Regions from separate parts of the Cohnella sp. GCM10027633 genome, predicted to be linked through region 1. Evidence: riboswitches for the same ligand, from Rfam matches in the RefSeq annotation. Region 1 holds a riboswitch; the other holds the start of a gene.
What was found. A riboswitch is a leader RNA that binds a small molecule or an ion and turns the genes downstream of it on or off. The one in region 1 is predicted to bind ZMP and ZTP.
Positions count from the first base shown of each region.

Region 2: another riboswitch for ZMP and ZTP. It lies ahead of ACFQZG_RS24015 (bifunctional 5,10-methylenetetrahydrofolate dehydrogenase/5,10-methenyltetrahydrofolate cyclohydrolase); the one in region 1 lies ahead of rpiB (ribose 5-phosphate isomerase B).

Region 1 covers NZ_JBHTGV010000007.1:257,887-273,285, reverse strand. Annotated here, with positions in the region: gene ACFQZG_RS17925 (serine hydroxymethyltransferase) at 1-223, opposite strand, end outside; gene ACFQZG_RS17920 (TIGR01440 family protein) at 270-887, opposite strand; gene rpiB (ribose 5-phosphate isomerase B) at 917-1,360, opposite strand; ZMP/ZTP riboswitch at 1,479-1,561, opposite strand; gene ACFQZG_RS17910 (low molecular weight protein arginine phosphatase) at 1,606-2,211, opposite strand; gene ACFQZG_RS17905 (manganese efflux pump MntP) at 2,247-2,807, opposite strand; gene ACFQZG_RS17900 (L-threonylcarbamoyladenylate synthase) at 2,938-4,047, opposite strand; gene ACFQZG_RS17895 (stage II sporulation protein R) at 4,057-4,674, opposite strand; gene ACFQZG_RS17890 (methyl-accepting chemotaxis protein) at 4,899-6,590, shown strand; gene prmC (peptide chain release factor N(5)-glutamine methyltransferase) at 6,842-7,759, opposite strand; gene prfA (peptide chain release factor 1) at 7,834-8,907, opposite strand; gene ACFQZG_RS17875 (ABC transporter ATP-binding protein) at 9,004-9,984, opposite strand; gene ACFQZG_RS17870 (ABC transporter permease) at 9,999-10,811, opposite strand; gene ACFQZG_RS17865 (ABC transporter permease) at 10,819-11,619, opposite strand; gene ACFQZG_RS17860 (stalk domain-containing protein) at 11,831-12,949, opposite strand; gene ACFQZG_RS17855 (Uma2 family endonuclease) at 13,112-13,687, opposite strand; gene ychF (redox-regulated ATPase YchF) at 13,841-14,941, opposite strand; gene ACFQZG_RS17845 (DUF6612 family protein) at 15,072-15,399, opposite strand, start outside.
Region 2 covers NZ_JBHTGV010000015.1:95,770-111,168, forward strand. Annotated here, with positions in the region: gene ACFQZG_RS23975 (S-layer homology domain-containing protein) at 1-1,230, opposite strand, end outside; gene ACFQZG_RS23980 (DUF2306 domain-containing protein) at 1,489-2,151, opposite strand; gene ACFQZG_RS23985 (aldo/keto reductase family protein) at 2,335-3,282, opposite strand; gene ACFQZG_RS23990 (hypothetical protein) at 3,442-3,978, opposite strand; gene ACFQZG_RS23995 (DUF2277 domain-containing protein) at 4,039-4,311, opposite strand; gene ACFQZG_RS24000 (PH domain-containing protein) at 4,572-4,997, shown strand; gene ACFQZG_RS24005 (LysE family translocator) at 5,047-5,679, opposite strand; gene ACFQZG_RS24010 (5' nucleotidase, NT5C type) at 5,676-6,209, opposite strand; gene ACFQZG_RS24015 (bifunctional 5,10-methylenetetrahydrofolate dehydrogenase/5,10-methenyltetrahydrofolate cyclohydrolase) at 6,284-7,132, opposite strand; ZMP/ZTP riboswitch at 7,178-7,256, opposite strand; gene ACFQZG_RS24020 (alpha-L-rhamnosidase-related protein) at 7,456-9,846, opposite strand; gene ACFQZG_RS24025 (alpha/beta hydrolase) at 9,843-10,661, opposite strand; gene ACFQZG_RS24030 (Sip1-related alpha-galactosidase) at 10,688-12,868, opposite strand; gene ACFQZG_RS24035 (response regulator transcription factor) at 12,883-14,283, opposite strand; gene ACFQZG_RS24040 (histidine kinase) at 14,276-15,399, opposite strand, start outside.

The DNA of each region.
Region 1 (15,399 bases):
GCGCGATTTCTTCCGGAATATCGACGTATTCGCAGCCGCCGTAGTAGCGTTTGCCCGGATAGCCTTCTGCGTATTTGTTCGTGAGTACCGTGCCCATCGTTTCGAGTACCGCTTCGCTGACGATGTTCTCGGACGCGATCAGCTCGATGTTGTCGCGTTGGCGTTTCAGTTCCAGGTTCAGCGCTTTGACGATTTCAGGGTCTTGCTTGTTCAGGTTTTCCAACATGATGATAGCCTCCTAGAGTATAAGTTCAATTGATCGCGACTGATTAATCGCAAGCGGTTCCTTCGTTGCCGGGAGCGACCTCGCCCTCCGCGGCCCGCGGAGCTTCGTCCAGCGCGTACACCGCGCGCGCGCCGCCGATCAGTCTCGGGCGCGTCGTCGCCATCGTCACTCTCGCCTGTCCGATCCACCGGACGGACGGACGGAGAGGAACGGCGACCGGGCGCAGGTGCATCCCGATCATCGTCTCGCCGATGTCGACGCCGGCATGGGCTTGCACCGATTCGACCAAGCAAGGCTCTCGCAGCTGACGGTAGGCGTAAGCCGCCATCGAGCCGCCCGCCTTCGGCACGGGCACGGCCGACACCTCGATCCAGCCCCGCGCTTCGGCGACGCTCCGTTCCGTCACGAGCGCCCGGTTCAGATGCTCGCAGCATTGCCAGACGACGTCGAAGCCGTACTGCCGCCTGACCCGCTCGACGCCGTCATGAATCTGCTCGGCGATCGATAAGGCGCCTGAAGTCCCGATGCGCTCACCGCGCACCTCGCTCGTGCTGACCCCAAGGACGACGATCCGTCCCGGACGCAGAGCCGCGGTTTGCGCGAGCTCGCTCAGCACCTGTTCGACCCGTTCGGTAATGTCGTTCGCGGCTTCTGACGTCATGGGCGAGCCCTCCTCTTGCTTTTGCGCGTTTACTTCGATTCGATCGCCATCACTTTGTTAATGCGGTTCCGGTGGCGTTCGCCGCCGGAGAACGGCGTCTCCAGCCATATTTTCACGATATCGGCCGCCAATCCCGGACCGACGACGCGCTCGCCCATGGCCAGCACGTTCGTATCGTTATGCTCTCTCGTCGCCTTCGCGGAGAACGTGTCGTGAACGAGCGCGCAGCGAATGCCGTGCGTCTTGTTCGCCGCGATCGACATGCCGATGCCCGTTCCGCAGATCAGAATGCCCCGTTCGGCTTCGCCGCTGACGACCTTGTCGCACACCGGCAGCGCGTAATCCGGGTAATCGACCGAGTCCGCGCAGTCGCAGCCCAAGTCGATCAGCTCGTGGCCGAGCGCCTTCAGCATCGGCACGATCTCGTCCTTCAGCCGGTAACCGGCGTGGTCCGCCCCAATCGCGATCTTCATCCCCAATGACCTCCCTCGTATACGTAGCTATTATACCTGAATTGCCCTTCGCCAAACAGAATTCGACATCCGCAACGCCGTAAAAAGACAAAAAAGAGCAAACGTGCATTCGCACGTTGCTCTTTGCCCAGGCGACCGGCCGTCATCCCGATGCTCCACCGTGGTTTCATCCACTACGCGTCGCCAGTTACATCGGAATCTTGAAGTTATGCTCTAATCATACCGAACGAAGCCGAAAAAATCAATCACTCTCCGCGACCCCGACGTTCGCCCCCGTCATCGCCGAGCTTCTCGACGATGCTGAGCAGGGCGTCCTCGATCTCGTCCGCGCATTGCTCGTACAGCGACAGCGACCCGCCGAACGGATCCGCGATGTCGAAGTTCGGAATCGTCCGCTGCAGCTCGAACAAGCGGGCTTGCTCCCGCGGGGACAGCTGCTGCCCGAGCGCTTGTCGCACCTGCCATTCGGAATACAGCCGCTCCGCCTCCGCCACGTCCTCCATGACCCGGTCGCCCCGAAGCGCGTATTCCTTGAGCGTGTACGTCTTCGCGATCGCGTCCGGATACGTCTGGACGATCGCCCGCTTATGGCTGGTCGAGAGCGTCAGAATCAGATCCGCCCAATGTACTTCGTTCTCCGTTAGAGCGGTCGAAGCGCCCGGGGCGCGCAAATTGCGCTTGCGAAGCGCGGTCGCCGCGTGAGGGGATGCCGGAAGCCCGTTCATCGTGGCGACGCCCGCCGAGCGAACCTCGATCGCCTTGCCGTTGCGCGCGGCCAAGTCGGCCAGCATCGCGTGAGCCATCGGGCTGCGGCACGTATTCCCCGTACATACAATCAAGATGCGAAGCAAAGCGGTAACCCCCTCTTGTCGAAGCCTTGTCGTCTCTATAGTAGAAATAATAATCCAAATCCGAATAAAATAACACCGCCGAGCGCCTCCCCGTAACCGCCGAGCCTCCGGCTGACGCGCCGGCCGAGCATGAGCCCGAACACGCTCATGAGCCCTCCGCTCACCCCGAACAACAGCACCGTCAGGAACAAGTGCGACGAGAACATCCCGAGCGATACCCCGACGGAGAAGGAATCTATGCTCACGCTGAAGGAGAACACGAGCGTCCCCCATACGGTGCGATGATCGATCGAATCGACCGCCTCGCCGCGAAGGGAGCTATATACCATATGCCCGCCGAGCAGCAGCAGCAACGCCCCGGCCGCGGAAGTCGCGATTCCGCCGAGCAGCTCTCCGACGTATTGACCCATGACCATGCCGCCGAGCGGCATGACGACGTGGAACAGCGCGATCATCGCGCTGAGCCGCAGCACGTCGAGGCGCCGAATGCCTTTCAATCCGAGTCCGATGCCCAGAGAAAAAGCATCCATGCCCAGCGCCACCGCCATGACGAGTATCGTCAGCATTTGCCCGGTCGCGAAGGACCAGTCCGACATCGCTTGTCCCCCCTAGCGCGGCGAGCGACCCGCCGCATCGCTTACATCCTCATTCAACATATGCGGACGAGTCGGGGATCATGCCCTTCGAACGAGTCGGCGATCGGGCACTCGCGTTAGACGGTTGCCTCTAGACGCGCAGAACGCGGCCTCCCGCCGCCTTGCGGAGGCGATTCATGAGAGCGGCGCCGATGCCGTGCTCCTCATAGCCTTCCGCGACGATGAAATCCAATTCGCGTTCGTCGCATTCGCGCAGCCTCGCGTATAGCGTCTGCGCCGCGACCTCCGGCCTGCCGCGCGGCCCGCAATCGAATATCGCGTCCGCCTCGTATCGGTCCGCGTGCTCCGAGCACGCCAGCACGCCTACTCTCCTGCCGCCGCCGCGCGCTTCATCGACGCGCGCTTGCGCTGCGGCGATCATCGCTTCCGGGTCGCCCGTCACGAGAAGCATCTCGCCGCGAGGCGCGTAATGCGCGTATTTGACGCCCGGCGAACGAGGCGCCTGCTCCCGCGCTTGATCGCCGTCCTGCTCGTCGTCGGGTCGGCCGTTGCCGTCCGCCACCGAAGCGCGGCCGACGAGCGCCTCGCTCAGCATCTCGCGGGTAACGCCGCCCGGTCTTAGAATGTGCACGCGGCCGTCCACGACTCGCACGACGGTCGATTCCAATCCGACGCCGGTCGGTCCGCCGTCCAGCAAGCCGTCGATGCGGCCGTCCAGATCTTCGCGCACATGCTCGGCCAGCGTCGGGCTTGGCCGCCCCGAGCGGTTCGCGCTCGGCGCCGCGATCGGCTTGCCGGATTCGGCGATCAATCGCCGCGCGACCTCGTGCGCGGGCACCCTTACGGCTACCGTATCGAGCCCCGCCGTCACGAGCGGCGAGACCGTGCCCTCCCTAACCGGGAGGACGAGCGTGAGCGGACCGGGCCAGAACGCTTCCATCAACAGCCGCTCGATGTCGTTCACCCGCGTCGCCAGCCTCTCCGCGCTGGCCGCGTCGGCCAAGTGCACGATAAGCGGATTGTCCGACGGGCGCCCCTTGGCGGCGAAAATCTTGCTCACCGCCTCCGTATTGCCCGCGTCCCCGCCGAGCCCGTATACCGTCTCCGTCGGAAACGCAACGACGCCGCCTGCGGCGAGCGCCGCGGCGGCTTCCCTTATGTCGGTCCCCGCTTGCGCTGCGGACCAATAGTTCGTTATCATGCTACCGTTCCATCCTTGTCTCCATGCTTGTGCCGCTATTATAGCACATCAGGAGAACAGAGCCGCGAAGAACGCGATGATCTTCTCGATGATGACCCACAGGAAGAACTTCGGTTCCGGTTGATCCTCGCCCGATTCGCCGCCGGAAACCGCCGATGCTCCTCCGGTCGACAAGCTTGCCGGCTTCGCCTTCGCGTCGTCGTCCTGCGCCGTCGCCGCGGTTAAGCACATCGGCGGGAAGAGCACGCACCACCAGTTCGCGCCGTCGCCGCCGCCGAGCGTTATGCGCAGCGCCTCGTATTCGCCGGCCGGATATTCCGCCCCATCGAACTCCTTCGCCGGGAACGGAACTTCCGCCAGCTCCACCTTGCCGCCGTATTCGACTTCGTGCTCTCTTAACTTGGCGCTTACAAGCTTCTGCAATTGCTTCAGATGATCGCTAATGAAAGCTTGCGCTTCGTCATGCGAAGCCGGCATCTCGCCCCACGCGACGATCGCGTTGGAGACGCTGGTCTTGATGTCTTGCTTCACGCGCTGATCGAACTCGCTATCGGAATTAGCGATGATCCGAATCCGAATCGCGTCCTCCGGAATACCCGCAGCCGCGTTCGCGGCGGCGTATCGAACAAGAAGAGCGGCCAATGCCACGGTTAATGTTAACAACACGATAATTATTCTTACGAATACGAGGATAATAGAATTGGAAAATGGCACAATCAGAAAATCGCGCATAGATTATTCGCTCCCGTGGCACCCGTCGGCGCCGATCCATGCGTTCCGGAACGTCGTATCCCTAAGTATTGCCGGGATTCGAATCTATAAACCTATCAATTTTCATTCGCCATAAACCGATGATATATTACATGACATCTAGGCGCAGGAGGCCATCTATGAGCATTCGCAATAAATTAATTGCCGCATTCGCCATCCTCTCTCTGTTACTCTTCTCCCTCGCCCTGGTCACCCAGCTGTACTTGGCGCATTCGCGGGACGCCCATACGGAGACGATCGAAGACACCGAGCTGCGTTACTTGTTGAAAGACCTGCAATTCCAATTCGTCGGCATATCGAACGACGAGCGCGGCTACCTCCTGCTCGGCTCCGAAGAATACGCCCAAGCGATCGTCGACAAAGACAAGGCGATTCGCGAGGACATCGCAACGATTAAAGCCAACCCCTCGCTTAACGAGAGCGACCAAGCGATCGTCGATAAAATCGAGCAACTGTATGCGGACTATTACGAGCAAAGCGCTAAAGTATCCGCGCTCATGGGCGCGGGCAACGCCGCGGAAGCCCAGATGTTCCACTTCAACGAAGAACGGCAAGCCCGCAAGAAGCTGGACTTGGAAGCCGCGCGGCTCGTGGACGATTTGACCGCGGAGATCGCCGGCGACCAAGTCGTCCGGCGTACGGAAGACAAAGAGCAGCAGTGGCTCATGTACGGCTTGTTCATCGCGGGGGCCCTCCTGTCCGCAATCGTCGCGTTCTATATTATCCGGTCCATCATGAAGCCGCTTAGGACGATCGATCGTCAGATGAAGGACATCGCCTCCGGCCACGGCGACTTGAGCCGAGACATCGTCGTCCGTTCCCGGGACGAATTCGGCGACTTGGCCGACACGTTCAACCGGATGGTTCGCAACCTTCGCGGCATTCTCGGCCAAGCGCAAGACACCGCCATCCAAGTCGCCGCTTCGTCGCAGCAATTGACCGCCAGCGCCGAGCAGACGACGCGCGCGACGGAGCAGATCGTCGAGGCGACGAACCGGATCGCGACCAGCTCTACGAACGAGCAGCACAATGTCGCCGAAGCGGTCGCTGCCGTACAGCGAATATCCGACGGCATCTACGAAGTATCGTCGTCCAACGAAGAAGTATCTCGCCTCGCGCAGTCTGCTTCCGACGCTTCGGCGGAAGGCGCGCGTTCCGTGCGCGAGGTGCTCGTGGACATGCAAGCGCTCGACGAGACGGTGCAGCAAGCGGCGCTCGTCATTCAGTCGCTCGGCAACCGCTCGCAGGAAATCCAAGGCATCGCGGCCACGATCACGGCGCTTGCTTACCGGACCAACTTGCTGTCCTTGAACGCGGGCATCGAAGCGGCCCGCGCGGGAGAGCACGGCAGAGGCTTCGCCGTCGTCGCCCATGAGATCCGCAAGCTTGCCGAGGAATCGCGCAAGTCCGCCGAGCAGATCGGCGCGCTCATTCAGGACATCGTGTCGGATACTTCCCACGCGGTCCACGCGATGCATGCCGGGACGGAGAAGGTTGCCCATAGCTTGACGAAGACGGATACGGTCGACCGGGCGCTGCACGCGATCGACGAGCATGTCGGTGCCGTTACCGTCCGCGTCGGGCAAACCGCGATGACGACGCACCAGCTCGCGGCTTCGAGCAAGCAGATCGTCGCCTTGATGGAGGAAGTCGCCGATGCGGGCAACGAGGTCACCGCCGCCTGCCAGAACAACTCCGCGACGACCGAAGAACAGCTCGCTACGATGGAGGAGATCTCCTCGTCGTCTCAATCCCTATCCAAGCTCGCCGAGGATTTGAACGGCGTGCTGTCTAGATTCAAACTGCAATAGAGGTATAGGGATGACAAATAAGGCAAAGCGCGTCGGCGCTTTGCCTTTTGTTGCATATAGTCGAATTCAATAGCGTTATCTTATAACGCTACACTGTAGATTCTCAGAACCGCACACCAATAGCGTTACCACATAACGTTACACAGACAAAACCCGGAACCACGCCGAAATAGCGCTACCACATAACGTTACACCGACGAAATCCGGTTCCGCGACGCATTAGCGCTATCTCGTAACGCTACTCCGCCCTGTCACTCCGCGCGAACCGCCATCACGTGCCTGTCGATGCCCGCGTAGTCTTTGACGAAGTAGACGTCGCTCCACGCCGCCGCTTCGCGCAGCATCGCCGCTACGTCTTCCGCCTGGCCCATACCGACTTCCCATGCGACGATGCGCGGCAGCCGCCGCAGCGACGAGAGCTGGCGAGACATCGCGCGATACGGGTTCAACCCGTCCTCGCCTCCGTCGAGCGCCAGATGCGGCTCGTGCGCGCGCACTTCCCGCTGCAAGCCCGGAATGTCCGCCGACGGAATATACGGCGGGTTCGACACCAGCACGTCGATCGGCGGATAATCGGCCGCGCCGTCACCCGTGAACGGCGACAACAAGTCGCCTTGCACGAACGCCACCCGTTCCGCCACGCCAAGTCGCGCCGCATTCCCCCGCGCCATCGCCAGCGCGTCCGGCGACAGATCGGACGCGATTACGCGCCACGCCGGCCGCTCCGCCGCGAGCGTCACCGCAAGCGCCCCGCTGCCGGTACCGACGTCCAAGACGACCGGCACAGGCATCGCCACGCCCTCGCCGCCAATTGGCCATAACCGATCGCTCGCCGTCAGCACCGCCTCCGCGAGCAGCTCCGTCTCGGGGCGCGGCACGAGCACCGCCGGCGATACCTCGAAGCGCCGCCCGTAGAAGTATTGCTCCCCGACGATATACTGAACCGGCTCGCCCGCCGACTTGCGCGCCAGCATCCTATCCCACGCCTCGCGCTTCCCTGCAGGGAAGCTCTCCCGCCAATCCCGCAGCAGCTCCGCCTTGCCCATCCCGAGCAAATAAAGAAGAAGAAGCTCCGCGTCCGCGTCAGCTTCTTCCGCTCCGGCTTGCCGCAAGCGATCGGCGCCAAGGCGCAAAACCGCGCCTAACGTCCAATCCTTCGCATCGCTCACGTCCGATATGCCTCCAACCTTCATGCTTCGCTCTAGCTCTTGCCGGCGTCCACGCTTCTAGCCCGCTTGTACGCTTAGCCCATGTTCTCGCGTTCTAGAATTTCCGCCTGCTCGGCGAGGGTCAACGCCTGGACGATCTCGGTCATGTCGCCGTTCAGCACGTAATCGAGCTTATGCAGCGTCAACCCGATCCGGTGGTCCGTCACCCGGCTTTGCGGGAAATTGTACGTGCGAATCCGCTCGCTGCGGTCGCCCGTGCCGATCTTCTCGCGGCGTTCGCCGGACACCTTCGCTTCTTCTTCTTGGCGCTTGACGTCGTAGATGCGAGTCCGAAGCACTTGAAGCGCCTTGTCTTTGTTATCGTTCTGCGACTTGCCGTCCTGGCACGTCGCGACGATGCCCGTCGGCACGTGGGTCACGCGAACCGCCGACTTCGTCGTGTTGACCGACTGGCCGCCCGCTCCGCTGGAGCAGAACGTGTCGACGCGAATGTCCTTGTCGTGGATGACGATGTCGATCTCTTCCGCTTCCGGCATGACGACGACCGTGGACGTCGACGTATGGATGCGTCCGCCCGACTCCGTCTCCGGCACGCGCTGCACGCGGTGCGCGCCGCTCTCGTACTTCATCATGCGGTAAGCGGCCGCGCCGCTGATCGAGAAGATGACTTCCTTGAAGCCTCCGAGATCGCTCACGCTCGCTTCGAGCATCTCCGTCCGCCAGCCTTGGCTGTCCGCGAACTTCGCGTACATCCGGTACAGCTCCGCCGCGAACAGGTTTGCTTCCTCGCCCCCGGCCGCACCGCGAATCTCGACGATGATGTCTTTGCCGTCGTTCGGATCCTTCGGCAGCAGCAGCACGCGCACGAGCTCCTCGAGTTCGGTTCGACGGGCGTTCAGCTCCTCGAGCTCGAGCTTCACCATCTCGCGCATCTCGTCGTCGAGCTTCTCCTCCTGCATCGCCTTCGCGTCTTGCAGTTGCTCGAGCACTTGCTTGTATTCTTCGTAAGCGCGGTACGCTTCCTCCAGCCCGGATTGCTCCTTCGCGTAAGTGCGCAGCCTCGCCGTATCGCTTACTACGTCGGGATCGCTTAATAATTCGTTCAGCTTCTCGTATCGATCCGCCAACACTTGCAGACGGTCCAGCACTTCTCCTCAACCTCCGTTACTCGCTAAAAAAACATGATGTCTCTATTATAGCACACTGAGGCGATTCCGCGAGAAGGCGATGACTGCCAAGGTCGTTCACCCCGTCGTCCGGTACACTTCCCGGATCGCGTCCTCGATGTCCGGCTCCTGCACGCTAAGGTCCCGGATCGGCAGCTTGCCCGACAGATCCGCGATCAGATCCGCCGCCGTAATGCCCGCCTTCTCGAATTGGTACCATACTTTGAGCCCGTCCTGCTTCACGACCTTCGCCTTCGCATGCTCCGGCGCTCGCACCTCCTCGGACAGCTCGATGACGAGCAGGCGATTCGGAGCCAGCTTGCCCACGATCGCGTCCAGCGGACCGTCCTCCACGATCTTCCCGTGGTTGACGACGAGCAGTCTCGAGCACAGCTGCTCGACGTCGTCCAGATCGTGCGTCGTCAGCACGACGGTCATCTTGCGCTCGCGGTTCATCGTCAGGATGAAGCGGCGGATCGCGTGCTTCGCGTCGGCGTCCAAGCCGATCGTCGGCTCGTCGAGGAACAGCACGGACGGCTCGTGGATCATCGACGCCGCGAGATCGCCTCGCATCCGTTGCCCGAGCGACAGCTGGCGCACCGGCGTGTCGATGAAGTCCTGGATGCGCAGCACGTCGTTCAGGATGTCGAGCGTCTCCTTGAACCGCTTGTCCTCGATCCGATAGATCCGTTTAAGCAATTCGAAAGTCTCTCCTAGCCGCAAGTCCCAATACAGCTGCGTGCGTTGGCCGAACACGACGCCGAGCTGACGTACGACGGCTTTGCGCTCCCGCTGCGGCGACAAGCCGCACACGCGGATGCTGCCCTCCGTCGGATGCAGGATGCCCGTCAGCATCTTGATCGTCGTGCTCTTGCCGGCGCCGTTCGGCCCGATGTAGCCGACGATGTCCCCCTGCTCGATATCGAACGATAACCCGTCCACTCCGCGCACGATATGCTTGTCCGGCATGATCAAGCTGCGCAGCGCGCCTCCTAGCCCCGTTTTTTTGCGTACGACGACGAATTCCTTGACCAAGTCCTTCACTTCGATGATCGCCATCTATGGTTGCCCCCTTAAGATCCCGCGCTCTCGTATCTGCGTAGCCCTAACCGGAAAATCGCATAAGCGACCGACATGCACAGGACGCCCGCGACGGGGGTCCAGATCGCCATGCCGAGCGGCAATTCCAACGATGCCGTCTTGCCGAGGAAACTCTCCGCCGGGTAGAAGCTGATGAACCCGATCGGGAACAGGAACGTAAGCGCCGCCTGCACGGCATGCGGATACAGCGTCAGCGGATACATCGTCGTGCGCTCCAGCGTCGCGACCGACATACCGATCAAGTTGCGGCTTCGCTTCGTCCAGAACGCGACCGACCCGACGATCGTATACAGGCCGCCGCGAATGAACAAGCCGCCGATGACGACGAGCACCAGCTTCGCGATATTGTCCGGCGCCCAACTGAAGTCGACCGCGTGCGCCGCGTACAGGAAGATGACGACGCCCGGGATGAGATCGATGAGACCGATGAAGTTGAAGTATCCCGTCACGAATTGGAAGAACACGTTCATCGGACGCAGCAGCAGCCTGTCGAACTCGCCCCGGATGACCGCGAATTCGGTGCCCCACGTCGGAATGAAGAAGACGACGACGAGACCGTGGCTTAGCAGCCCGAGCCCGTACAGGAACGCCAAGTCCTCGAACCCCCAGCCCGCGAGCGGCTGGAAGCGGTCGACGATAATGCGAAGCATCCAGATGCCCGCGAAATATTGCGTCGGAATCATGAGCAGCCAGCTGATGAGAAACAGCGGATACTCCAACTGCCTTTGAATCGCCAGCTTGGCGTAATAGCCGAATACGGTGCAATAGTGCCTGACCCCGTTCATCTTCGCCTCATCCTCCCTGCACCATGACTTTGCTCCGCGCGCGCTTCCAGATCAAGGCGAGGAGCGCCGCGAGCAACGCGATCCACGCCGCCTGCACGCCCATCGACCGCAGCGCTTCGGCAGGCTTCGTCATGCCGATGTAGATGCTGATCGGGAGCTGGTACGTGTACTGGAACGGCAGCCATTCCGATACTTTCTGCAGCCCCGCGGGGAAGAACCAGAGCGGAACCAAGCTGCCGGACAGCACCCGGACGACGGCGTCCTTCACCATGCCGAGGTTGCCGAGCTCCGCCACCCAGAACGCCACGAGCCCGACCATCGCGCTCATGAGCCAGAGGATCATGAAGCTGAGCAGGCAGCTTGCCGCGAACAAACCCGCCGCGGCAGGGCTGTCCGGCATCGGGAACCCGAATAGCAGCGCCGCCATCAGGACGAGCGGGATCGCCTTGTTCACGAGCGAGCTGACCATGCTGCCCAAGTCTTCGGAGAAGTAGATGCCGAGCAGATTGAGCGGCCGCATGAAGTCGAGCGCGATGTTCCCTTCGCGCACTTGGCTGTATATCGTGTTCTGCACGCCGGTGCTGAACACCGCGGCCATCAGGACGGAGACGACCGTGTAGGTGATCATGCCGTCCAGCCCGACGACGGAAGCGCCCGTTCCGAGCGCGTCGCTGCCGTAAGCAGCCTTCCAGATGTAGACCGACGCCGCGAGCATGATGACGTCTCCGACCATGCCGACCCAGACGTCGAAGCGATAGGCTATGGCCGTCAGCATGCGCATCTTGATTAAGTAACCGTAAGCTTTCATGTCCCCGCCCCAACTCCATCCGACGCGTTATCGCGATATAAGGGATAAATTGGATTTTACGATAGCAGATATTGTAAGGTTCGTCACGATAAATTTATATAGAGGCGCCGGGGGTTGCTGCAACGCAAACAGGGACCGCCCGCAACGTCCATCCTTAGATGACGTTGCGAACGGTCCCTGCATCTGATTCGTAGGGATCTTGGCTATAAGATTATCTGCGCGGGTAGTAGCCTAGCAGCTTCTTCGAGTCTTGATCGAACACGAGCACGAGCGGTCCGATCAGTTCGTCGCGGTCCGTATTGTACGTTACCGTGAGTACGTTGCCGCCGGCAGCCTTCACCGCGTCGTACAGCTTCTTCTGCTCTTCGTCTCCGCCGAAGACCGGAGCGTCCTTCGCGGGCACGGATTCGACCTTCGCTTCGTCTTGCTTCGTCGTGACGTGCGGTTTCTCGTCCGCGGAGATCAGCGACCAAGCGAGATCGCGGAATTCCTTCTGCGTGGCCGGAGCAACCGACGTTTGGTCCGCTTTAAGCACGACGAGGTAGTGCAGCGGGCTTTGCGGCGGCAAGCTCTTCGTCATGATCGGACCGTAGTACGCGCGCACCTTCGTGCCCGCCTTCAGGTCTTCCCAAGCGACCGATTGACCTTGAGAATCGAGCACGGACGTTTCTTTGCCGGCGTTCAGCACGATCGTCGTCGTTGTCGTTCCGTCCTTCGTCTCTCCGAAGCTGACTTGCCAGCCGTCGTCCGTCTTCTCGACCTTCTGGATCGTCGACTCTTGGACGAGCGAATCGGCTTGCACCTGAATCGATGCAGCGTGCGACTGTCCCGGGAAGCTAAGCGCCATGATCGGTCCGAATTCGGCGGTGATCCGCTGGCCGGCCTTCAGGTCTTTGGCCGCGAACGGCTTGCCTTCCGCGTCGGTCAGCTCGGTGTCGGGATCCGCGTAGAGGATGACCCAGCTATGAGGGCCTTTGCCGAGCACTTCGAGTCGATATTGGCCGTCGTCGGTCTTCGTCACGTCTACGATGACGCCCATCGTGCGCATGTACTCGACCTCTTCCTCGTCGTCGATTTCGTTGAGCACGATGCCGTTGTTCTTATAGTCGAGCTCGTAGCCGAGCGTCGGCGCCGCGTCGCGAATCGGTAAGTACGCTTTACCGTTGATGAATACGGGCTGGAGCGACGTCGCTTCGCCGTTGATCGTAACCGAGACGTCCTTCCGCAGGAATCCGCTGATCTTGTCCGACATGCCCTTCGCGCCGACGGCCGCCGTCGTTCCGAGTATGCCTACCGCCGTCAACACGAGTATCGCTTTCTTCTTGTTCATGATGTTTCTCCTTCCGCATCCGTAATGAGATTGCGTCGATGTGAAGCGCCTTTGGCTTATGCTTCCACCCCCACAGACGCGCTAGCCGTCCGTAAGGTTGCAGGGCCCCGGCGAAAATAAAAAACGCCTGGCGAGCGCGCCAAGCGGTAATCCACCGTATTGTTATTGCCGCAATTCCTTCGGGAACACGGCATCAAGATCGATCGACAAGCACGAAATCGTCGGAGAGACCAGTCTATCGCCTTCCGTCCAAGTCGCCGCGAGCTTGTAGCGAGCCTCCCGCAGCACGAATTGATCGACGGTGCGGTAGATCGGATCGGCCAGCCAATATTCCTTGACGCCGAACCGCTCGTACGTCGTCTTCTTGATCGTCTTGTCCCGTCGGGCCGTGCTATCGGACAAAATCTCGACGACGAGATCCGGCGCGCCGAAGACGAATCCGTCGCGAATAATGTCGAGTCTCGCGCGCGCGATATAAATGACGTCCGGCTGGAAGATGTTGTCCTCGTCCAGATGCACGTCGAGCGGCCCGAGCATGATCTCGCCTTCTTGCGCGCACGAATCGTGAAACGCCAAACAAAAATTCGTCAACATCTTCTGATGCGCATACTTAGGCGAAGAAAGAAAATCATAACGGACGCCTCCTATGATCTCGTAACGCTCGTCGATCATCGCATATCTTTCCTGCTCTTCTTTCACCTTCGAGAGCCGTTCTGGGGGTTTCGCGCGTTCCGTCATCGTTACCGCTCCTTTCGTTGCGCCGCAACGGAAAACACCCCGCAAAGGAAACACAGGAGACGTGTTTGACTTTGCGGGGTGCTTCCCTGCCGTTATTTTCCCTAATTATGGACAATCGTCGCAATTGTGTCAAGTCATTATATGCTTATCCGATTATACGTTGAACAAGAAGTGCATGACGTCTCCGTCGGCGACGACGTACTCCTTGCCTTCCAAGCGCACGAGACCTTTTTCCTTCGCGGCTTTCATCGAGCCGTTCGCAACCAAGTCGTCGGTGCTGACGACTTCGGCGCGGATGAAGCCGCGTTCGAAGTCGGAGTGGATGACGCCCGCCGCTCCCGGCGCCTTCGTGCCTTTGCGGATCGTCCAGGCGCGAACCTCTTGAACGCCTGCCGTGAAATACGTGTACAGCCCGAGCAGCTTGTAAGAAGCGCGAATGAGGCGATCGAGGCCCGACTCGGTCAAGCCTAGCTCCTCGAAGAACATCTCCTTGTCTTCGCCCTCGAGCTCCGCGATCTCCGATTCGACCTTCGCGCTGATGTGCACGACTTCGGAGCCTTCGGCCGCCGCGAACTCGCGCACGCGCTGCACGTACGGGTTGCCGTCCGCGTTCGCCGCGTCGGCTTCGCTCACGTTCGCCGCGTACAGGACCGGCTTCATCGTCAGCAGATGCATGTCGCGAACGAGCAGCTTCTCTTCCGCCGACAGCTCGACGCTTCTCGCCGGCTTCTCGGCATGCAGCGCGGCATGGATGCGCTCGAGCGCTTCCATCTCCTGCACGACCTTCTTGTCGCCGCCCTTGAGGTTCTTGCGGGTACGATCGATCCGCTTGTCGACGGACTCGATATCGGTCAAGATCAGCTCGAGGTTGATAACCTCGATGTCGTTGATCGGGTCGATCTTGCCCGCGACGTGCGTAATGTTCTCGTCCTGGAAGCAGCGCACGACGTGAACGATCGCGTCCACCTCGCGGATATTGGCGAGGAACTTGTTGCCCAACCCTTCTCCGCGGCTCGCGCCCTTCACGAGGCCCGCGATGTCCACGAACTCGTAAGCGGTCGGAACGATCCGGTTCGGGTTGACGATCTCCGCCAGCTTCTGCAGGCGCTCGTCCGGCACCTCGACGACGCCGACGTTCGGATCGATGGTGCAGAACGGGTAGTTAGCGGATTCCGCGCCCGCTTGCGTAATTGCGTTGAATAAGGTCGACTTCCCGACGTTGGGAAGCCCGACGATTCCGCACGACAATGCCATGTACGTTAACACTCCTGACTTCTTGCGGCCATCGCGGACGCCAATCGTCCATGGGCCGTCAAGCTGTTCAATTCTCACGCCATTATACAAGAACGGCGGCTTAACGTCCACAGAAGACGGCCGGGCGGCGTTACTCCTCCTCGTTCAAGCCGAGCGGATCGTCTCCGAGTTCCTTGTCGATCTGGTCGGGATCAAGCGCTCCCTTCGCCTCCTCGGGGAGGACCACGGCGCCCGACTTGTTGATCTCGTCGTAAGAGCCCTCCATCGTCGTCTCGACGGTCGTCCGCTTTCCCTCCTCGAGCTCCAGCGACAGCCCGCTCTCGATCCGATAGGACAGCGGCCAGTGAGCCGATGTATCCAGGGTGACCGATACTTGCAGCTTGCTTACGTTCATGCTGTTCTTCAACCGCTCGTCCAAGTCCGTATCCGTCAAGCCGAGCGTGCTCTGGAGCAGCTTC
Region 2 (15,399 bases), on a different contig from region 1:
CAGATCGACGATCGAAGCATCTTTGCTAAGGTTAACGTTAACGTCGCCTGCGCCTTTATCTACGTTTAGACTACCGACTTCGCCCTTCGGAATTTCGATATTGATCTTCGCCGCGAGAACGTCGACCGTCTCGAACTTGCCGCTAAGCGTTACTTTCGAATCCGCTGGAAGCGTCTCCGCCAGCGTGACGTTCTGGAACCCTTTGCCCGTCGTGCCTTCGGCGGACTCCAGCTTCGCTCCGGATTCCAGTATCACGTCGCGGACTTCTGTCGTCCCTTCGACGACGATTCGAATCATGCCGTCCTTCTTGTTGACGACGATCTTCACGACGACGGAGTTCTCGAAGTGAACGCTGTTCGCGCCGCCGCCGTTGACAGAAGTCGTGCCGGCCACCGACACTTGCTTCAAGAAGACGTCGCCGTCGCCTACCGATTCGGCGATCGTCAGGTTGCCTTGAATGTCCATGTTCCGCAACGTTACGCCCGGGGACGAGATCAACACATCTTTGCCGACTTTCTCTACGCCGCTTTCAGGTCCATACACGCCCGGCTTGTTATAGACCGCGACCTTCTGCACCCGATAGTCCAGCGCGCGCGTCAACAAGACGACCGCTTCCGCGCGGGTAAGCGTGTCGTTCGGACGGAAGCTGCCCTTGCCGTTTCCGACCATCAACTTCGCGTCAACGACCGCACCGACGGCGTTCTTCTCGGCGTCCGACAAGTTCGCTGTGTCTTGGAGCGTACTCGCGGACACTGCAGGAGCCAGCTCGAGCAGCTTGGTCAGCGCCTTCGCGGCTTCAAGACGAGACACCGGTTGAGTTGCCGAGAATGTTCCTTCCGCAATGCTTAAGATATAGCCCTGGGCGAGTGCCGCAGCCAAATCCTGATAGAACCAATCGGTTGCTTTCACATCGCTATACGTTACCGCAGCTTGTCCTGCGAACCCGAACGAAGCGTTGATCATCTTGACCAACTCGGCGCGGGATACTTTTCCTTCCGGACGGAACGTTCCATCTTTGTACCCGTTAATGAATCCTTGATCGAGCCAAGCTTGAATCGCGTTTTCTGCCCAATGGCCCTGGACATCCTTGACCGTTCCGGCTAACGCGCTAAGACTGCCCGCGAGCGCCAACGTTACGGCCATGATAATCGCAAGTAGCTGTTTACCCATGAACTTCTTACTCATCGCTAACTCAACTTCCTTTCGACATTTTCTCCTGATATTGGACATTACACTGGAAAATATATCATATTAAAGCAGGAGAATCTCGGAATTAATTGGTAATTTTAGGTCCTTTGTCGAAAAAGTTGTCGTAGCCGATAAAAAAGACCGACCATCCGCAGATGATCGATCCCTTGTCCATTCCCCGCGTTTCCGCCTGCCACCGCTACGCCATCCTCTTCCGAACGATACGGATAAGAAGCCCCGCAGTACCTGCGGTAAAATGCGCCGACTACATTCAGGAGAGGCACGGTCCGTAAGCTGCGATCACAATTGGAGAGTATTCGTCTCCACCCGGTATCCGCGTCTCCCGATGAGCCACTGCGCGAACAGCAAGTTCGGCACCCAGCAGAGCCAGCCGATGACGACGAACGTGACGTTCGTGTCTTCGAGTCTGAATGCCGCGGCGGCGATGCCCGTATACAGACGCAGCATGATCGCCGCGCAAGTCAGCGCGTAGTTGCGCGTCATCCACCGGCCGTGGGCTTGCGCGTCTCTATCGACGATTATGCTCTTGAGACTGCGATACAGCGTATATAACCACAAGGCCGATAGCGTCGCGAAGCCGAGCTTGCCGCTTACGCCTCCATCGGCGTAATAGGCCATGTACAAGCCGGTTACGGCGCCGATCGCCAACGTGACGGCGTACAGGTAACCGATCGCGCGGTGCACGTTCGGCTTGCGGAGGCGCAGCCGTCTTACGAATTGCAGCCAACCGATCGTCAGCGCGACGCCGGACGACGCGGCGTGCGTCCATAGCACCTTGTACCAGAGCGCCGGCAACGTATCGTCCTTTTCCGTGACGAACCCTTGGTCCCTGATGCCGTCGTAATCGCCGTACAACGCGAAGGCGTACGCTCCGATTCCGACGGCCAATATCGCCAACAAGACGAACGTCCATCTCGGCATAACCGCAACCCGCTTCGCCATTTGCAATCACTCTCAGTCACTTGGAATGGAATTCCACTGTAGTGTATCACCGGATCGCGGATCGCGGTAAGCGGCTTGCGACGGTGTCTTCCCTCGACTAGAGGCGGGTCGGATCTCCGACCGACGCGAAGAAGCCGCCCCGGACGAACCCGGAAGCGGCTTGTTCAATAGCGCCTCGATTGCTTACGCCAGAATCTCTTCGATCTTCGCGACGACGTCAGCGGACAACGTTACGCCGGACGCGCTCGCGTTCTGCTCGAGCTGCTCGACCTTCGTCGCGCCGACGAGCGCGCTGGCGACGTTGCCTTGGCGAAGCACCCAAGCGAGCGCGAGCTGCGTCAGCGTCAGTCCGAGCTCCTGCGACAGCGCGATCAGTTGCTCGACCTTCGTCAGGTGCGTTTCCGTCAGGAAGTTGTTGATCCACATGTTCGACTTCGGATCGTTCGCGCGGCTATCTTGCGGAATTTGCTGGCCGAGGCGATATTTGCCGGTCAGCACCCCTTGGGCGAGCGGCGAGAACACGACCTGCGAGATGCCGTTCTTCTCGCTCACCGGAATCGTCTCCTGCTCGATGCCCCGGTTGAACATGCTGTACTGCGGCTGATGCACGACGATGCGGTCCAGCAAGTACTTGTCGGCGACGCCGAGCCCTTCCTGGATTTGCGCCGCCGTCCATTCGCTGACGCCGACGTACAGGATTTTGCCTTGGCGGACGAGATCTTCGATCGTGCGAAGCGTCTCTTCCACGGGCGTGTTCGGATCGTAACGGTGACAGTAGAAAATATCGACGTAGTCCAGCTGCAGCCGCTTCAAGCTCGCGTGCACTTGCTCGAACACGTGCTTGCGGGAGAGGCCGCGATCATTAGGCCCTTCGCCCATCGGCCAGAACGCCTTCGTCGCCACGACGTACGATTCGCGCGCGTGCTGTTGCAGCGCCTTGCCGAGCAGAATCTCCGCCGCTCCGCGTTCGTAGACGTTCGCCGTGTCGAAGAAGTTGATGCCCAGCTCGAACGCGCGGTTCGTCAGCTGTCCGACGATATCCTCGCCGACCGTCTTGCCGTACGTAAGCCAGCTGCCCAGGCTGATCTCGCTCACTTGCAGGCCCGTGTTGCCTAATTTGCGATATTTCATCCGATGATCCCTCCATGCGGTTGATTAGAATGATTGCGGAATGCGGCGAACACTCATGAACACGCGTTCACAACAGCCTATAATAGCGTACCAATACGCCAAACGGCTGTCAACTCGGCCCCTTTGCGCAAGCCGAGCCGACAACCGCTGCCCTTGTCCTTATTGCTCGGTTACATACCAGAACGGATCGCCCTTGCGAGCGGAAACGAAGACCGGCTTGATCTTCGACCAATCGACCGGCTTATCCGCGTCCGTAGACGTCCGGTAATCGAACTGCACCGGGTACCGGATGCCGCCGTCCGCTTGCTTAACGCCCTTGCCGATCCGATAGCGGGCGATCCATGGGCTGGATACGCCCGTTACCCAGTTCAATTCCTCGAACGTCGCCAACTGCCGATCGCGGGTCGCCGGATCGAGCACGGCGAATTCCATCGCGCCGTTCCGTGTCCGACGCGCTTCCGCCCACGTCCTAACCGCTTGCTCCGGCGTCTGTGCGCCAAGCGCGCGCTCGAGCAGCGCGATCCGCTGCTTCATGAGCGAGATTGCGGCGGCGTCGGCCGGCGCCTCAGCCCGGGAAGCTTCCGCGTCCTGCACCTCTAAGGCCGCAACCTCGTCGCCGAAGTCTCTCGAACCGCACGCCGTTAGCGCTAAGACAACCGCTAGCGCGATGATCATGGTCGTTCTTCTTTTGCCCATCCTATACGAGCCCCCTGCTGTCTAATGAGACGGAGGCGACTCGCCGGGCTAACCTTCTGCCTACGCCTTGCCGAACCGCTTCGCCGACCGCGCCTTCAACCGCTTGATCTCGATCTCCCGGTCCTTCGGAGGCGCGTTCGTGACGAGCGAGTCGAGCAGCTTCCTGGCCGCCTCCGTCACTTCCTGAACCGCGATATGGAACGCTTCCTCATTCGCCTTCGACGGCGCGTTGAATCCCGACAGCTTCCTTACGAACTGCAAGGCCGCCGCCCGGACCTCGTCTTCCGTCGCCGGCGGCTCGAAGTTATGCAACGTCTTAATGTTCCTGCACATCGCGCACCCTCCACTATTCCCATTTATGCTTCTATTATAACGCTTGCCTCGACAATTCGCGCGGCAACAATCCCTTTTATATATAATTGCATGCGCATGCACGCATTTTAATGAATTTAATTACACTCCGTTTGCCGAATAGGGCAACACGGAACCGACATAAGATGGAGTAGCGGAACAATGGAATCTCAAGCAGGATTTTACAATACGCTATCGAATTTTGCATCGTACGACATTTTTCCCCTTGGGAGGGTTCTCGAATGGGATTGTTCAGCGGATTGCTCAATAACTACTCCGAAGTATCCGTGCAGGAGCTTACGGCTCAATACGGCGCATACCTCATGCCGCAAGAGAAAGTCCAGATGGGCTTCAAGCTCGTGCGCGACACGTTCATGTTCACCGACGACCGGCTGATCCTGATCGATCACCAAGGCGTGACGGGCAAGAAGACGCGGGTCGCGTCGATCAACCTAAGCTCGATCTACGAGGTGACGATGGAGACGGCGGGCACGGGGTTCGACGACAGCGAGATCACGATCCACTACATAACGTCGCCGTACTACAAGACGAACAACGTGTCCACGTCCGTCTACAAGTTCGAATTCGGCAAGAAGTTCAACGTGCAGCCGATCTACGTGGCGCTCACCTCGATCGCCCACGAGAACAACAAGAGGTTGAACGGCTAACAACGCCTTATACATCAAAGACCGCCCTCTCAGGCGGTCTTGTTCGTTATCAGGAACCGTTATTCGTCCGCAGCAGCTTGATCCCGAGTCCGATGAACACCGCTCCCGTAATCCGATTCAACCATACCGTCAAACCGCCCTTGCGCACCTTTCGAGTCATGAAGTCGGAGGCGGCGACGAGCAGCAAGCACCAGATCGTCCCCGTCGTGATGAACGTCAAGCCGAGCGCGAGGAACGGCAGCGACCCGAATGCGTTGTCCGGACTGATGAATTGCGGCATGAAAGCAAGATAGAACAGCGCCACCTTAGGATTGAGCACGTTCGTAAGCAGTCCTTGCATATAGATCCGGCGATGCATCGACTTATCCTGGACCTCGATCCGCGTCTCCTCGGCCGACTTGGTCAGGAGCGACCGGATTCCAAGGTAGATCAGATACGCCGCCCCTACCCACTTGATCACGTTGAACACCGTCGCCGACTTCATCAGAATGAGCGACAGTCCCGTCGCCGCGAACGCCGTATGGATCGCCGCTCCCGTAATGATGCCCGCCACGGACAGCACGCCGGCTCTGCGGCCTTGGGAGATCGTTCTTCCGAGAATGTACAGCGTATCGTTGCCCGGGGTAATGTTCAGCAGCACGCACGACAGCACGAATACGGCAAAATGCTCGATCCCGATCATCGCGCCAGCCCCTTGAAGTAGTCCCGGACCTCCAGCCAACCGTTCAGCCTCACGTACCCCGTCTCGTTCAAGTTATGATTCGCCGTGAACAGGATGCCCTGCCCCGTGAAGCCCTGGAAATGCCTCACGTTGTCGTCGATCAGGTAATCCGCGCGGATGATGCTCTTGTCCCCGCAGAACACGAAGTTCATCTCGTCGAGGAAGCCGAAGTGCTCCTTCAGCCACTCGTACTTCGCGTTGAACGAAGTCGGCACCTCCATCGCGGCCGTGGCAATGTATATCTCGTATGTCTCCGACAGCTCCCGGATCACTTCCCGGCTGTGCGCGATCGGCTTCAGGTCGCGGAAGAAGTCCGGCTCGAGAAGCAGCTCGAACGTTTCCCGCGCCAGTTCCGGACGCAGCTCCCGCAGCTTCTTGCCGCGCAAGTCCTCGACCGTGACGTTCTCGTTGAACTTCCGATTGAACAGCTCGACGTGCTTGGTGGAAAATTCCGCAATGACTTCGTCCATATCGATCGCGATTCTCTTCATGTCTCTCGTTCGCCGCCCTTGCCGATGGATTAATTACATTATTCTGTGCCAACGCGAACGGTCTGTCAACTCCGTTAACGATGTAATCCGGACTCCGCCGCATGTACCGTATTGCCCAACAATGTAGCGATCGTTACCGGGCCGACACCTCCGGGAACAGGGGTAATCGCGCTAACATGGGGCAGGCAAGCTTCATAGTCTACGTCTCCGACATTGCCGGGGTTGTATCCCGCGTCCAACACGACCGCGCCCGGCTTTATCCACGAGCCTTGGACGAACCGCGGCTTGCCGACGGCGGCGACGACGATATCCGCAGTCTTCACGATCGAAGCCAAATCCCGCGTTCTCGAATGGCAGACGGTAACCGTCGCGTTCCGGTTGAGCAGCATGAGCGAGACGGGTTTGCCTAGTATAGGGCTGCGGCCGATTACGACTGCATGCTTGCCTTCTATCGATACTTGATAGGCATCCAGGATGGATAAGATGGCCTGCGGGGTACAAGGGGCGTAACTCGGCAGGTTGAACGCGGTTCTTCCGAATCCGAGGGTCGTTACGCCGTCGACGTCTTTCTCCAACTTGATGCGTTCGAAGGCTTCTCGTTCATCGATAAGGTCAGGTACGGGATGTTGCAAAAGAATACCGTGAACGAGCGGATCGTCATTCAGATCGCCTATCACTTCCAGCAGTTCTTCGGTTGTCGTCGCGCTCGGCAAGTGAATACGCTTCGAACGGATGCCTAGACGTTCGCAGGCGTTACCCTTCATCCTCACGTAAGTAGCCGAAGCCGGATCGTCGCCGACAAGCACCGTTGCGAGACATGGCGTAACGCCTCGCTCCGCCAACCGCTCTACTCTCGCCCGCAACTCCTCCTTTAGGTTGCGCGCAACGACCTCTCCATCCAAGACGAGCACCGCTTCTCTCATTGCAATTCCTCCCGGTAAACAGAAAGAGGCAAGGGATATGTCCCTTACCTCTGCCCAGGCGTACGGCTTACGACGCTGCGCGCTCCACCGCGGTGATCCGCGTTCGCCAGTTACGCGCAACCGTATTCAGTTGCTACTATTGTACGCCTAACGCGGTCCGCCGATCAATACCTGGCGATGAAATGACCGAAGTACAGTCCGAAATTGCAGTGAGTTCGTACGTTCTCCGCATTCCCGCCATTTCGGCCGATCTCCCGAAAAGTAACTATACGCAGTACAATTAGCCCGCTTTGCTGGCGATGGAGCCACGATGACGCAGACAATTACCTCGTCCACGCGCACGCCAACGTCAGCTCGCCGCCCTGCTCCGATCCATGCTTCTCGCCGTTCGGCAACGTGACGTCCACCGGCACGCCCGCCGGGGCGTCGACGCGAAGCTTGAACGCGCCGTCCTCGATCCGCCAACCGACGCGAACGTCGCCGCGCGGCGTGACGACGGTGCCTTCCGCCCAGTCTTGCCCCGGCAGCGGCTTCGGCGCGACCTCGATGCGCGAGTAGCCGGGCGCCGCTGGCTTCACGCCGAGCACCTCGGACGGGAACTCGTACAGCGGCACCGAGCCCCACGCATGGCAATCGCTGCGCTGGCCGACCGGATCTTCCATCCACGTCGTCAAGTTCAGCCCGACCATCTCGTGCCACATGTCCCACAGCCCGAGGGAGCGGTCGTACAGCCCGGCCTCCGCCAGCGCGCGGAACTGGTAGAACGACATCGAGAACGACGTCTTCGGCAACGAAGGTTCGTTAAGCATCTTAACCATTAACGCCGTCGATCGTTCGCCGCGTACGACGCCGGAGAGCACAGCCCAGATCTGCATGTGCTGACTGTACGACTCCGCGTGAGGCCCGTCCCGGAACAGCCCCCGCTCCTCCGACCAGCAGCTCTCCCGCACCGCCTCAAGGATCCGGTCGGCCCGGCGCCGGTATTCGGCCGCCGTGTCCGTCCGGCCGATACGCTCCGTCAAGTCAGCTGCGTTCGCGAGCGCAACCGCGTAGACGAGGCTCGTAATGCCGTTCGGTCCGTCTTCCGTGCAAGGCGGCGTGCCGTTCGGCCACTCGGCGACCCAGTCGACGTAATTCCAATAACGCTTGTCGTTCGCCCCGAGCAAGCCGCAGTCGTCCAGCCGCTCGTCGAACCAAGCGAGCACACCGTCTATCGTCGGCGCGTAGCGGCGCACGAGCGACAGGTCGCCGTAGTACCGGTCGTGGTCGTGCAGCATGAAGATCCAATGCAGCGCGAAGCCCGGAATGACCTGGCGATCGACACTCGGATAACGGGACTGCAACATGCCGGTCGACAGGCGCGAGGAATGGAATTCCTCCAGCGTCTTGCGCGCCAGCCTGTCGTCGCCGTTGACCGTGTACGTGAACAGCATCTGCAGCCGCGTGTCCATAATGTACTGCAATTGCTCGTAATACGGGCAATCCTCGTACGTCTCGTGCATGCAGCGCCGGAGCGTGCGCAAGCTGATGTCCCATAACGGGCGCAGCGACGCGTCCAGAGAAGAAGAGAAGCTCGTCTTCTCCTCGAGCGGGTATCCGGTCTCCCGGTAAGCGAGCCCGCGAATCGTCAGCGGCGCCGCGCCCGTCTCCACCTCGACGCGAAGGAACCGGAACGTGCGGAACCAGAACGGCTCGTACGACTCGCCTCCCGCCAATCCGGCCGGCCGATAGTTATCGGCGTCGCCCTTGAGCACGCGGCCTTCCGAACAATCGTCGCGCACGCCTTTGAGCCGTTCGCCGGGCTTGTTGCTAGGCGTCTCGTAGCATTCCGCGTAACGCAGCTTCGCGACGCCGCCGCTGCCCCCCGACAGCGACAGGCTCACGTAAGACGTCGTCAACTCGCCGGCGTCCAGCTCGATCCAGCCTCGGCTATGCGGAGGAATCGTCATTTCGCCTCTTCCTCCGAACGCCGCCAATGCCGCTGCCGCATCCCCGAAGAACGCCCCTTCCGCCCGCATGACGCGATGCCAGCGTTGCTCCCGCTCGTACAGGAACGGAATGCTTCTCGGCGTAAGCACCCACGGCGACAGCTCCCCATGCATGCCGGTCGGCTGCCTGAACGGCACCGCATGCGCCCATGCCGAATCGTCGTACGCCGTCTCTGCCCATCCGTGCGGATGCCGATTGCCGTCCACCCTCTCCACGCCGCCCAGGAACAGCGTCAGCCACGACTCTACTTCGAAGGACAGCGCCTCGTCCCTCTTGCATCTCCATTGCCCGTCGCTCTTCAGATCGTCGAGCACGGTGCCGTCGACGTCCGCGAGCTTGCCTTCGAACAAGAGGCCTCCCGCGTCCGAACGCATGACGGACACCATGCCGGAGCCGATCATGAACGGCTCCGAGCTATGCGTATGCAGCACCTTGGCCGCAAGCACGTTCGTTCCCGGCCGCAGCCGCCCGGTTAAGTCGACGGTCTCGTAATAATGCGCCAGCGCGTCGCCTTTGGCCGGCCCGATGCTGACCGATTCGCCGTTCAGATAGAGGCGGTAGCGGGTGTCCGCCGTTACGCGAACGATGAACGGAACGGCCACGGCGGAATTCGGCACCTCGAACGTCCGCCGGAAGTAGACGAGGTCGTGTCCGCCCATTCGCGACGTCCTAGGCAGCCCCTCGTCCCAGATCCATTGTCCGCTCCAAGTATCTACGGTCTTCATTGCCCGGCCTCGCCCTTGTAACCGTATTTGCTCAGCCACGATTCGCACAGCGAAGTCCACGTGCGAATGCGCTCCTCGCCCTCGGCGAGACCGAGACCGTGGACGCCCTCGTCATAGACGTGCAGGTCGAACGGGATGCCGTGCCGGGCGAGCGCCGTCGCGAACGCCAAGCTGTTCTCCACCTTCACCCGGTCGTCGGACGTATGCCACAGGAACGCGCGCGGCGTGTCGGCAGCCACCTTCTCGTCGAGCGAATGCTCGCTCACCTTGTTCGCGTCCGAAGCCGCTTCGCCGAGCAGATTGTCGCGCGAGCCTTCATGGCCGAACCGATCGAAGGAGATGACCGGGTAGCACAGCACGACGTGGTTCGGCCGGCTGCTCGCGCGGTCGATCGGATCGGCCGCGCCCGGGTCGCCCTCGTCGTGCTTCGTCGCCGCGGAAGCCGTCAGATGGCCGCCGGCGGAGAAGCCAAGCACGGCGATCTTGTCCGGATCGACGTTCCACTCCGGCGCGCGCGAGCGCACGGTGCGAATCGCCCGTTGCACGTCCAGCAGCGGCGCGGGATGACGGTTCGGCTGTACCCGGTATCGCAGCACGAACGCCGTAATGCCCGCCCCCCGCAGCCACTCGGCGATCGGCTCGCCTTCATGGCCGGCGCGCGTCCCGTAGCCGCCCCCCGGACAGACGATGACGGCGCCCGTAGGCTTGCCGTCCGACCTGCCCTCCGCCAAGTAAGGCGTAATTGCCGGAATATCCTCGACAGTTTCCCCCAAAGCCAACGGTGCGTTTCCTAACCACAATCTGATCTCTTCCATTGCCCGTATCCCCCTCTTCAATTCGACTAGTTATAGATTTCAATAATAGGCTCGCCCTGCGCGGAAGCGCAATCGACGATATACGCATCCGTTCCTTCGCCCGGGGACCATTGCGCTTCCGCTCCGTCGACGGTTACGCGGGAAGGCGCGGTCGACCGCATGAAGACGAATGACCCGCCCTCGCGAAGCTTCACGATGCGCCGGTCCGCGTCTCCCGCCTGCCAAGCGATCGTCGCCGGAGCGACGTGCTTGCCCGACAAGCCGATCGCCGCGAATCCGTCCGAAGCCGCCGGGACGATCGCGTACATTCGCGTCTCGCCGCTCGCCAGCCGAAGAGGCAGCTCTTCCCCGTCGCCGCCAAGCCAGCATCCGACGCCGGACAACGTCTCGTAGACGGCGAACCGATCGCCTTCGAGCCCCGGCACATCGCCCGCGCGAAGCTGTCCCGTAACGTCCCCCTCGTCGAACCCGATATGGAAAGCCGCGACGACGCCGCTCTTCCCTACCCGGTTCCATACCTTAAGCGGCACCGGGGCCGTATTCGGATCGACGAACAACCCGTCCTCCGTCGGCAAGCCGGGCTGATCGCAGCGCAGCACCGTGCCGTCGCGCAGCAGCAACGGCCATAACCGCGCCGGATCCGTCGCCCCGACGCCGTCGCTGACGTACAACGGCCCGCCGCTGACCGCGCGCAGCACGCCGGACGCGAGCGCGTCGTCGTTGCGCGTCCACCACATGTCCCAATCTCCCCAATGAAACGCGCCGTGGTAGAGAGAGTTGTAGGCGTTCTGAAGCGCGTGCTCGCGGAACGAGCCCGCCCTCTTCGGGAAGTAATCGTCGCTGTTGCGGTTGATCGCCGAATACGGACGCGCCCATAGATTTTCTTCGGCCATTCCCATGCAATTAATGATACGTCCTTGAAAATGCGTCGCCACCGACGCCTCGAGCGCTTCGTGCGTGCCCGCCGACGCTTCCCCGACCGGGTAGGCGCTGCCGAGCAGGTCCCCGAGGGAACTCTGCGAATCTACCTTCACGAGATCGATGCCTTCGCGCTGCAGCTCCGCGTGCCAAGCCCGCCAGAAGGCGTAGCCCTTCTCCGGCTCCGGATGCGGAATCAGACGGTCCGTGCCCGTGGCGAGCAGTTGCCCGCGGAAGCGAACGGCGAGCTCGCTATCCGGGTCAATGCCGTACCAATAGCCGTTCATCGTATGCCAGACGCCGACTTCGCCGATGCCGTATTGCTCCTTCAGCCGCCGAACGGCGGGAGCGAGACCGCCGGGGAACTTCGTCCGGTCGGTACCGAACGAGACGAGCTGACGATCCTTGACGTCCATCCAGCCGTCGTCGATCATGAACCAGCCGACGGGCAGCCCTAACGCCTTGAACTCTTCCGCCTTGTCTATCAGCCCTTGCTCGCTTACGGCGTGATAGAAGGCGTCCCAGCTGCACCAACCGAGCTTGTCGAACATCGGAGGGTACGTACGCTCGCGACGAAGCATTGCTTGCCTCCCGAGCCCGAGATACCCCACCGACGCCACCCGCTCCGGCAGCGCGAACGGATCGTTCCCGATCGCACCGGCGAGCAGCAGCGAGGATACGCGGCGGCCGCCGATGCGGTTCGGAGACACGGCGACGATTAGCCCGCCGTCCTTGTCCGAGCCGTCCCCGCGAAGCGTCGTCTTCTCCCGTTCGGCGCTCACCGTCGTCCATTGCACGTAGGAAGAGCTCCCCGCCGCTTGCCAGAGCATCGACTGCGTCTTGTCCGGCACGTCCGCGAACCGGTCGCCGAAGTGCGGCCTCGTCCACCACGACTTGTAGAAGTGGTAGGAAGACATCGCCCGTCCGCCGCCCTCCGGCTCCGACACGCGCAGCAGAATGCCGTCCTTCGGCGCCAATCGGTTCGATACGCCGAACGGATCCTGCGTCACCTCCGCCTCCGCGTGAACGAGCAGCGTATCCGCGTAACAGCGCAGCGTCAGCTTCAGCCGCGCATGTCCTTCCGCGTCCGCATAGCTCGCTTCGTACGCCAGACCTTCTCCCAGTCCGCGCGCCTCACCGTCGGTCAACGCCGACGAGACGATTCCGACCAGCTCGAGCGGAGGCTGAACCCCGTCCTCGTATGCCAACGAAGGACGAAAAGCCGGCAATGCTTGCCCCCCGTCCTTCCGAAGCTCCAACCATCCGCCGCCCTTATCCAACAGTTCCATCCTCGTTATCCCCCTTAACGATTCGCTCCGTTAACTCTTCGCATCCTCGCACGATATTCCGACGGCAATACGCCCGCGTGCTCCTTGAACACCCGGCTGAAATACTTCTCGTCCTGGAAGCCCGAGCGCTGAGAGACGGCGTAGATCGGATCGTTCGTCTCCTCCAGCAGCTCCTTCGCCCGGTCGAGCTTCAATAGCTTCAGATAGTCGCTGAACGGCTTGCCCGCCACCTCTTTGAAGCAATCGCTGAAGTATCCCCGGCTGAGGTTCACCCGCTGGGCGATATCCTGCTGGTGAGCCCCCTCCTCCAGACGGTTCTTCATAGCGTCGATCGCTCGGAAGATCGCGGTGAAGATTTCCGGGGAATACGAGCATTTCTCGGCATGGGCCGCGATCGAGTCCCGGGCTTCGTTCAGCCATCGCGCCCATTCCTCCCAATAGCGGAATGCTTCCGTCCGCGCAGGCCAATCTTCCGCCCCCGGCAACCGCTCGATATGCGACCACCCGACCGCCGCGGCCCGAAGCATCGCGACGAGCGCGCCGCTCGGCGGCCGGTTCGCATGAATCCGGTCCAGCAGCCGTTCGTAGGCCGCTTCGCTCAGCAGCCAATCGAAGCTCGTCCACGACTCTCGCGCCTGTCCGAACCGGACGTTCGCATCTCCGTCCGCCAAGCTGCCGCTCACCGGGATCCATGCCGGCGATCCCCCGCCGCCTCCCCAGTAGAACGCGACGTCGTCCTTCCACGCCCGCAGCTTGAGCGAATCCATCTCCCGCACCGTCTGAGCCGCGCTCACATCCACCCGGAACGCGAGCCACTCGCGGTCTTGGCTGGCCGTCCATTCATTGAACGCCCGCTCGTCCGCGGACGAGCGGGGCAGCCACCAAGAACTCGCGTCGACGGACGCCGCCTTGCCCCATTCCGGAGGAGGTACCGGCGCTCCGCCCGCTCCCGCCGGCGAAGCCCGCACGAGCAGCAGCCCCGAGCCCGGTTCCGTCACCGCCTGACCCGCGGCCGCCGGCCCGCGCGCGGCATCGTCCCGCTCGATCCGTTCGGCGATGCGGCGCAGCACGTCCTCGACCTGTTCCTGTTCCAGCTGCGTCTTGACGATATAGTCGATCGCGCCGAGCCTCATCGCGTCTTGAATGTAATGGAAGTCCTGATGGCACGTCAGCACGACGAACTTCACGAGCGGATGGCGCTCCCGGATTTGCTCCATCAGCTCGAAGCCGGACATCGACGGCATCGTCAGGTCGGTAATGACGAGCTGCACGTCGCTCTCCGCCAGGAAGTCGAGCGCCTTCGCGCCGCTCGCGACGTCCCCGACGACCCGTATGCCCGATTCGCTGTCCTTGATCGAGAAAATCAACCATTTGCGCACCAGGTTCTCGTCGTCGACGATGAGCGTATTAATCATGTTGGAACCCCCTGCCCTCTTCGATCGGCCCGATCGGCAACCGCCAGCTCATCTCCGTCCCTTCTCCCGGCGCGCTGACGATCCGAAGCGTCACGTGGTCGCCGTAATGCACTTTGACCATATTATTGACGAAACCGAGTCCGATGCCAAGTCCTACCTTGCGCAATTCGGAACGCCGTTCCCCGAGCAGCTCCGCGATCTTGTCCTCGGACATGCCGACTCCGTTATCCTTCACGCTTAATAGGAAGTGCGCGGGACCGTCGCGCTTCGCCTTCACCTCGATGATCCCGTCCGTATCGCTGAGACCGTGGTACAGCGCGTTCTCGACGAGCGGCTGCATCAGGAACCTCGGAATCTGCTGCGTCTGCAAGTCTTCGTCCGCTTCGATGCGGACGTCGAAGTTGTAGTCGTACCGGACGCGCTGCAGATCGACGTAATCCTGCAACGCGCGCAGCTCCTCCCGGATCGAGACGATGCTGCCTTCCTTGCCGAGGTTGTAATGCAGCACGCGGGTGAACAAGGTGACGAGCCGGTCGATTTCCGCTTGCCCGTTCATGCGGGCGATCAATTGAATCGAGTTGAGCGTGTTGTGCATGAAGTGCGGATTGATCTGGTATAGCAGCTTCTCCACTTCCAGATGGCGCTTCAGCTTCTCCTTCTGCTCCACCTCTTGGACGAGCTCGAGAATCCGCGTCCGCATGAGCCGGAATTCCTGAAGCAAGCCGTCGAATTCCCGGATTCTCGTCGCGTCGATCTCCGAGGTGAAGCGGTTGTTCGAGACGTACTTGATCTCCTTGCTCAGCTTCGCGATCGGACCGTAGACCGTGCGCCAGATGAGCCAGCCGAGGCCGAAGCTGACGAGCAGGGATAGCAGCACGAGGCCCGTGAACCGCGTCGTCCAGCTGCGGATCTCACCCGAGAAATCCCGCTTGTCCACCGCCACGATGGCGCGATAACCGTACTCGCTGCCCTGCTCGTACACGTAATAGTCGCCCCGCTCCGTTGCCGTCTTCCATGCGGATCCGATCGGATACAGGTCCGGCGCCTCGCTGAACGCGACGGTTCCCGAACGGTCGACCAGGATCGACTTGGCGGGCACGCCGTATTGTTCGCTGC